Regions from separate parts of the Streptomyces sp. NPDC058576 genome, predicted to be linked through region 2. Evidence: riboswitches for the same ligand, from Rfam matches in the RefSeq annotation. Region 2 holds a riboswitch; the other holds the start of a gene.
The links. Region 2 has a riboswitch for S-adenosylmethionine ahead of ACFWRV_RS26285 (aminotransferase class V-fold PLP-dependent enzyme). Riboswitches for the same ligand answer to the same signal wherever they lie in the genome.
Positions count from the first base shown of each region.

Region 1 (4,217 bases), on a different contig from region 2:
ATCCCGGGGTCGGGCCCTACGTGCGTGAGTGGTGTCGTCGGACGACCGCGCCGAGCTCAGCCGACGGCGAGCTTGACCATGTCGGCCTGGGGCCCCTTCTGGCCCTGCGAGATCTCGAATTCAACTCGCTGACCCTCTTCGAGGGTGCGGTACCCGTCCATCTGGATCGCGCTGTAGTGGACGAAAACATCCGCACCACCGTCGACCGCGATGAAGCCGTACCCCTTCTCCGCGTTGAACCACTTGACGGTGCCCTGAGCCATGCCTAACTCCCCTATTACTGGCCCTTGCACGGGACCGCACTTCGCGGACCCGGGTCGGAACTCACCCTCCGACAGGAGAGGGTGTGCGGCGCCGCAGCGCGTCGACCGCGGCCGAATGTATCCGCCCAACTGCCCTCTGCAACAGGTCAATCGGACGACAATTCTGGGCGCAGAAGACCGCGCGAATATGCGGGTTTGCTGTGAATTACGGGCAAGTCGGGCCAGGCAAAGGGCACTTATGCCGCAAGAGGTTCACGTACTTTGGCTGCTTCTTATCGCGGCCGGGCGCATTCTCATATGCGGGCGGCACGGGCAGCGGGTGGGGCTTCCCCAACTGTACCGCGCTCAACCATGCAGAATTGCCCCCTCCGCTTCTCTCGCGGAGGGGGCAACCGTGGTCACACAGTGGTGCGGTGGGGCCGTCGGCGAGCGGCCCGGGCGGTTCAGCAGCCGCCGGCCACCGCGGGGATGATCGAGACGCCCGCGCCGTCCGGCGTGGCCGCGTCCAGGCCGCCCTCGAAGCGCACGTCGTCGTCGTTGACGTACACGTTCACGAAGCGGCGCAGCTTGCCCTGGTCGTCCAGGACGCGGGCGGCGATGCCCGGGTGGTCCTTCTCCAGGGACTCGATGACCTCGGAGAGCTTCGAGCCCTCCGCCGAAACCTCGGCCTGGCCGCCCGTGTACGTACGGAGGATGGTGGGGATGCGGACCTTGACGCTCATGGTGGTGCCCTTCTTCCTTCGTGCCGGTGTGGTCAGGCGGTGCCGAGGCCCGCGGCGCGGAACGCGTCCAGGCTCGGCTTGATGGTCGCCGTGGCCTGCGAGGTGGCGGAGACCGCGTCGAGCGTCTTGAGGCCGTCGCCGGTGTTGACCACGACGGTGGTGAGCGTCGGGTCGATGACACCGGCCTCGATGAGCTTCTTCGTCACGCCGAGCGTCACGCCGCCCGCAGTCTCGCCGAAGATGCCCTCGGTGCGCGCCAGCAGCTTGATCGCGTCGACGACCTGCTCGTCGGTGACGTCCTCCACCGCGCCGCCGGTGCGGCGGGCGATGTCCAGGACGTAGGGGCCGTCCGCCGGGTTGCCGATGGCCAGCGACTTGGCGATGGTGTTCGGCTTCTGTGGCCGTACGACGTCGTGACCGGCCTTGAAGGCGGCGGAGACCGGGGAGCAGCCCTCGGCCTGGGCGCCGAAGATCTTGTACGGCCTGTCCTCGACCAGACCGAGCTTGATCAGCTCCTGGAGACCCTTGTCGATCTTCGTGAGCTGGGACCCGGACGCGATCGGGATGACGATCTGGTCGGGCAGCCGCCAGCCGAGCTGCTCGCAGATCTCGTACGCCAGGGTCTTCGAGCCCTCGCCGTAGTACGGGCGGAGGTTGACGTTGACGAAGCCCCAGCCCTCGCCGAGCGGGTCGCCGATGAGCTCGGAGCAGAAGCGGTTGACGTCGTCGTAATTGCCCTCGATGCCGACCAGCTCACCGCCGTACACCGCGGCCATGACGACCTTGCCCTGCTCCAGGTCGTGCGGGATGAACACGCAGGAGCGCAGTCCGGCGCGGGCGGCGGCGGCGCCCACGGCACCGGCCAGGTTGCCCGTGGAGGAGCAGGAGAGGGTGGTGAAACCGAAGGCGCGGGCGGCCTCGACGGCGATCGCGACGACGCGGTCCTTGAAGGAGTGCGTCGGGTTGCCGGAGTCGTCCTTCACGTACAGGCCGCCGGTGACGCCCAGCTCACGGGCGAGGTTGTCGGCCTTGACCAGCTTGGTGAAGCCGGGGTTGATGTTGGGCTTCTGAGCAACGTCGGCGGGCACCGGCAGCAGCGGGGCATAGCGCCAGATGTTGTCCGGCCCGGCCTCGATGCGCTTGCGCAGCTCCTCCGGGGAGCCGGTGGGCAGGTCGTAGGCCACTTCGAGCGGCCCGAAACAGGACGCACAGGCGAAAAGCGGGCCGAGCTCGAAACGCTCGCCGCACTCGCGGCAGGAAAGCGCCGCGGCGGGACCGAGGTCCGGGGAAGCGGTGGTGGCATTACCTGCGACGGTCTGAACAGCCATGATGGCGGAGGCCCTTTCTCCTCATCTTCCTCGCGACGCATTTCGCCGCAAGACGGAATTGGCACCTTCCCCACCGTGACCTCGCGGTCGGCAGGAGGGTTGCCGGGACTTCAACGGGCCGTTCCCTCAGTCCCTCTGGATGAGCTCTATGGCACGGGATCTTCGATCCAGGCGTTTATGTGCGCTCCGACCCCGACATGCGAGGGTCATCCGCGTTGTTCAAGACTGTAACCGAAGCACCGGACCGTTGAGATAGTCGTCCGAACCGCGAGATGGATCACACACAGGGAGTGCCGACCGTGCTCGAAGAGGTGGAACGCTGGCTGACCAGGCGTTCCTGGTCGTCCGGCGACCGCCCGCTGAACCGGCTCACCGACGCCCGGAGCGCCGATCCGCGCGTCACGTCGGTGAGCGTGGTGCTGCCCGCGCTGAACGAGGAGGCCACGGTCGGCGCGATCGTGGCGACGATCCGCCGGGAGCTGATGGAGAAGGTCCGGCTCGTCGACGAACTCGTGGTGATCGACTCCGGCTCCACCGACGCCACCGCCGCGGTGGCCCGGGCGGCGGGCGCCCGGGTGGTCCACCGGGACGCGATCCTGCCCCGGATCCCGGCCCTGCCCGGCAAGGGCGAGGTGCTGTGGCGGTCGCTCCTGGTGACCAGGGGCGAGATCGTCTGCTTCGTGGACGCCGACCTCAAGGAGTTCTCGGCGGACTTCGTCTCGGGGACGGTCGGCCCGCTGCTCACCGACCCCACGGTCCACTTCGTCAAGGCGATGTACGACCGTCCGCTCGGCGACAGCGCAGGTCAGGGCGGCCGGGTCACCGAACTGGTGGCGCGCCCGCTGCTCAATCTGCACTGGCCGCAGCTGGCCGGCTTCGTCCAGCCGCTGGGCGGCGAGTACGCGGTGCGGCGCTCCCTGCTGGAGCGGCTGCCGTTCCCCGTCGGTTACGGAGTGGAGCTGGGGCTGCTCGTGGACGCGCTGCACACCGTGGGCCTGGACGCGCTGGGCCAGGTCGACGTCGGGGTACGCAAACACCGCCACCAGGACGGGCAGGCGCTGGGCCGGATGGCGGCGGCGATCTACCGCACGGCGCAGCTGCGGCTCTCCCGGGGCCATCTGGTGCGGCCGGCGCTGACCCAGTTCGAGCGCGGCGAGGAGGGCTTCGTGCCCCGCACCCATGCGGTGGACACGGAGGAGCGGCCGCCGATGCGGGAGATCGCGGAGTACGCGGAGCGCCACGCGGCGTGAGGCGGTGGGCGGCGTGGAGCCCTGAGGCGTTTGGCGGCTTCCCGAACGGGCTAGGTTCCGCTACATGGTCACCGAGCATCCCGAAGCCACTGCCCAGGTCCTCGTCGCGTCCAACCGCGGCCCGGTCTCGTACACGCTCGGCGAGGACGGGACGCTCGACGCCAAGCGCGGCGGGGGCGGTCTCGTCTCCGGGCTGAGCGCCGTCGACGACAAGCTGTGGGTCTGCGCGGCCCTCGGCGACGGCGACCGCGAGGCGGTGCGCCGCGGGGTAGGGGAGCCGGGCGTGCGGATGCTGGACATCGACGCCGAGGTGCACGCCGACGCGTACAACGGGATCGCGAACTCGGTGCTGTGGTTCGTCCACCACCTGCTCTACCAGACGCCCGTCGAGCCGGTCTTCGACGCGGAGTTCCGCCGGCAGTGGGCTTCGTACGAGACGTACAACCGGGCCTTCGCCGATGCGCTGGCCGAGGAGGCGGGCCCGGGGGCGGCGGTCCTCGTCCAGGACTACCACCTGGCCCTGGTCCCCGGCATGCTCCGCGAGCTGCGCCCGGACCTCAGGATCGGCCACTTCTCGCACACCCCGTGGGCGCCCGTCGACTACTTCCGGCTGCTCCCCGACGACATCGCCGAGCAGTTGCTGCGCGGCATCCT
Region 1 covers NZ_JBHXPF010000005.1:19,915-24,131, forward strand. Annotated here, with positions in the region: gene ACFWRV_RS05625 (cold-shock protein) at 57-263, opposite strand; gene ACFWRV_RS05630 (MoaD/ThiS family protein) at 707-985, opposite strand; gene thrC (threonine synthase) at 1,018-2,313, opposite strand; SAM riboswitch class I at 2,332-2,459, opposite strand; gene ACFWRV_RS05640 (glucosyl-3-phosphoglycerate synthase) at 2,613-3,563, shown strand; gene ACFWRV_RS05645 (trehalose-6-phosphate synthase) at 3,628-4,217, shown strand, end outside.
Region 1: another riboswitch for S-adenosylmethionine. It lies ahead of thrC (threonine synthase); the one in region 2 lies ahead of ACFWRV_RS26285 (aminotransferase class V-fold PLP-dependent enzyme).

Region 2 (4,217 bases):
CATCATCAAGCGCCTGCCGCACGGTGAGTTCGTCGAGATCCACGAGCCGCTCAGCCCCGGGCAGCTGCACACGCTCACGGCGCACGAGCAGTACAAGCCGCTCGAACTCGGCCCCGCGGTCGACGAGAACGGCGTCAAGCGCAAGATCTCCCCGGTGCAGAAGCTGCGCGCCAAGCTCAGCAAGGGGTACTTCGGCGAGGGGAACCAGATCCCCAAGGCCACCCCCGAGGAGTACAAGGAGATCAGCGAGGGCCACGGCCACCACTGATCCCCTGACCTGATCGCCACCGTGAGAGCCCCGTCCATTCGATGGACGGGGCTCTTCGCGGTCCCCCCGGCTGGATAGGGTGGGGCCATCTTCCTGACCGGCTGTGGACCCTGGAGCGGACCATGAACGTTGTGACCCCGAACGGCGGCGACAGCGTGGCGGACCGTTCCTGGCCCGGCCTCCTGAACCCCCTCCTGCGCGGCGAGAACCTCAGCTCCGAGGAGACCGCCTGGGCCATGGACCGCATCATGAGCGGCGAGGCCACCGACGCGCAGATCGCCGGGTTCGCCGTCGCGCTGCGGGCCAAGGGGGAGACCGTCGACGAGGTCACCGGCCTGGTCCGCGCGATGTACGCCCACGCCAACACCATCCAGGTGCCGGGGCGGACCGTCGACATCGTCGGCACCGGCGGCGACCTCGCCAAGACGGTCAACATCTCGACCATGTCCGCGATCGTCATCGCCGGCACCGGCGCCAAGGTCGTCAAGCACGGCAACCGGGCCGCCTCCTCCGCGAGCGGCTCCTCCGACGTGCTGGAGAAGCTCGGCGTCAACCTGGAGCTGACCCCGCAGCGGGTCGTCGAGGTCGCCGAGCAGGCGGGCATCACCTTCTGCTTCGCCGTGAAGTTCCACCCCGCCCTGCGGTACGCCGCCAAGGCCCGCAAGGAACTCGGCGCGCAGACCACGTTCAACATCCTGGGCCCCCTCACCAACCCGGCCCAGGTCCGTGCCCAGGCGGTCGGCGTCGCCGACGCCCGGATGGCGCCCATCGTCGCGGGCGTGCTCGCCGACCGGGGCAACTCCGCCCTGGTCTTCCGGGGCGACGACGGGCTCGACGAGCTGACCACCACCGCCACCTCCCGGGTCTGGGTGGTCCGCGACGGCGCGGTCCGCGAGGAGCCCTTCGACCCGCGCGACGTGGGGCTGCCCATCGTCCCCGTCGAGGCGCTGCGCGGCGCCGACGCCTCGTACAACGCCGATGTGGCCCGCCGCCTGCTGGACGGCGAGGGCGGCGCGGTGCGGGAGGCGGTGCTGCTCAATTCGGCGGCGGCCCTGGTCGCCCTGGACCCGGGCCCCGGCACGCTGACGGAACAGCTCGCGGCGAAGATCCTCGTCGCGGCCGAGGCCATCGACTCGGGGGCCGCCAAGCGGGCGCTGGAGCGCTGGGTGGCGGCCAGCAACGCCTGAGCGCGACGGGAAGACACCTCCGGAGCACACGGTGTGACGCAGGGCGCGGTCCGGATGCCGGACTGCGCCCTTGCGCGTGTGCATACGTATGGCAAGATGCTGCGCAGGTCATGAGTGACAGCGACTACGGCCCCGGCCCGCTGTCCGGCAACCCTCCGTCCGTGGCGGGGTGCCCCGGGTGAAGACCAGGCCGTAGGCAGCGAGGTCTGCGGCAAGCGCGGGCCCCTCGGCATCCAGCGGATGCCAGCCCCCGGGGTCCTGGTCCCTAGGGAGCCTTCTGTGAGCAAGCGAATGCGCTAGGGCACGTCCCAGGGCTTTTTCCCGCCCTGAGCTGACCGCCCTTCTTCCGCGCACCCTTCTTTCCTTCCTTCTCCGCGCCGCCGCGTAACCGCAGGCGCGCAGATTTCGCCTGCCTGTTACGGGAGTTCGCCATGTCTGTCCCCACCGCTGCCCTCGACTCGTCGGTTTGTGCCCCGCTGCCCGTTCTGGGCCAGGACGTCACCGTTCCGCTCGTCACCGGCGGTGAGGTCACCTACGCCGCGCTCGACTACGCCGCCAGCGCCCCGGCCCTCCAGCGGGTCTGGGACGACGTCGCCGCCTACGCCCCGTACTACGGCAGCGTCCACCGCGGCGCCGGCTACCTCTCGCAGCTCTCCACCGACCTCTTCGAGAACAGCCGCCGCACGGTCGCGGAGTTCCTCGGCTGCCGCGCGGAGGACCAGGTGGTCTTCACCCGCTCCACGACCGACTCCCTCAACCTGCTGGCCGCCGCGATCCCCGCCGACTGCCAGGTCTTCGTCTACGAGACCGAGCACCACGCGTCCCTGCTGCCCTGGCGCGACGCCCAGGTCACCTACCTCAACGCGCCCCGCACCCCGGGCCAGGCCGTCGAGGCACTGGAGCGCGCGCTCGCCGACCGCGACCCCTACGGGCCCGCCCTCGTCTGCGTCACCGGCGCGTCCAACGTGACCGGCGAGCTGTGGCCGGTGAGGGAACTGGCCGCCGCCGCCCACGCGCACGGCGCGCGCATCGTCCTGGACGCCGCGCAGCTCGCCCCGCACCACCCGGTGGACATCGCCGAACTGGACGTCGACTGGGTCGCGTTCTCCGGCCACAAGCTGTACGCGCCCTTCGGCTCGGGAGTCCTGGCCGGCCGCGCCGACTGGCTCCAGGCGGCCGAGCCGTACCTCGCCGGCGGCGGAGCGTCCCGCAAGGTGGCCCGGCGCGCCGACGGCGGGGTGGACGTCGACTGGCACACCACCGCCGCCCGTCACGAGGCCGGTTCGCCCAACGTCATCGGGGTCTACTCCATCGCCTCCGCCTGCAAGGCCCTCACCGAAGCGGGCTTCGACTCCCTGGTCGCCCGGGAGCAGGAGCTGGTGTCCCGGGTCCGTGCGGGGCTGGCCGAGGTCCCCGAGGTGCAGGTGCTCTCGCTGTTCGGCGACGACGCGCCCCGGGTCGGCGTCATCTCCTTCGTGGTGCGCGGCTGGAACAGCTCGCACTTCGCCGCCGCCCTCTCCGCCGAGTACGGCATCGGCGTGCGCGACGGACTCTTCTGCGCCCACCCGCTCGTGCGCACCCTGCTCGGCAGCGACCCGCAGGACCCGGGCGAGTGCGGCGCGCCGGAGGCCGAGCCGGGCGAGCGGTCCCTGAACGCGATCCGCGTCAGCTTCGGGGCCGGCACGCCCGACGAGCACATCGACCGGTTCCTGCGGGCGGTCTCCGAGCTGGTCCGCGAGGGCGCCCAGTGGAACTACCGCACCGAGGACGGCCGCTGCGTCCCGGACCGCGGCGAGGCCGCGCAGGTCTGAGGACGCCGGCGTCACGAAAACACCTCGGCCGGGGACGGGCGCGCTGCCCGTCCCCGGCCGAAGGATGCCGGGGCTACGCGTCGAGGCCGATGGCGAACGCGGCTTCCAGGTCGTGCTGGGAGTACGTACGGAACGCCACATGGGTGTCGGTCCCCTCGACCCCAGGGATCTTGCTGATCCGGCCGGGGATGACATCGGCGAGGTCATCGTGCTTGGCGACCCGGACCATGGCGATCAGGTCGTAGGTGCCGGTGACGGAGAAGACCTCGCTGACGCTGTCCAGCGCGGCGATGGCCTCGGCGATCTCCGGAATCCGGTCCACGCTGGTCTTGATGAGCACGATCGCGGTGATCACGGCTGGCTGTCTCCCTCGGTGGCCGTGGCTGGAACCTTCACTCTAGCCCTCCGCCCATAGCGCACCCACGCGTACAGGAACCCGGCCGCGAACCCCGCCACATGCGCCAGATACGCCACCCCCGGCCCGGCGTCCGCGGCCTGGGCCGCCGCCCACTGGAGCCCGAACCAGAAGACCAGCACGATCCAGGCCGGGAAGCGCAGCGGCAGGAAGAAGAGGAACGGGAACAGGCTGGTCACCCGTGCCTTCGGGAAGAGGTACAGGAAGCCGCCGAGCACCGCGGAGATCGCCCCCGACGCCCCGACCAGCGTCTGCTCGGAGTCCGCGTGCGCCGCCGCGTAACAGACCAGCGCCACATAGCCGCATCCCAGGTAGAACAGCGCGAACCGCACCCGCCCCATGCGCTCCTCGGCCATCGCGCCGAACACGTACAGGAACAGCAGGTTCCCCAGCAGGTGCAGCCAGCTGCCGTGCACGAACAGCGCGGTGAACGGCGTGATCAGCGCAGGTGCGGAGCCCTCCCACAGCTCGGCGGGGATCACCCCCCACCGCTCGAAGTACGCACTCTGCGCGGCGAGCAGCGCCTCCTCGCTCCG
Region 2 covers NZ_JBHXPF010000044.1:15,929-20,145, forward strand. Annotated here, with positions in the region: gene ACFWRV_RS26275 (cytochrome bc complex cytochrome b subunit) at 1-268, shown strand, start outside; gene trpD (anthranilate phosphoribosyltransferase) at 391-1,455, shown strand; SAM riboswitch class IV at 1,562-1,679, shown strand; gene ACFWRV_RS26285 (aminotransferase class V-fold PLP-dependent enzyme) at 1,887-3,266, shown strand; gene ACFWRV_RS26290 (Lrp/AsnC family transcriptional regulator) at 3,340-3,621, opposite strand; gene ACFWRV_RS26295 (rhomboid family intramembrane serine protease) at 3,618-4,217, opposite strand, start outside.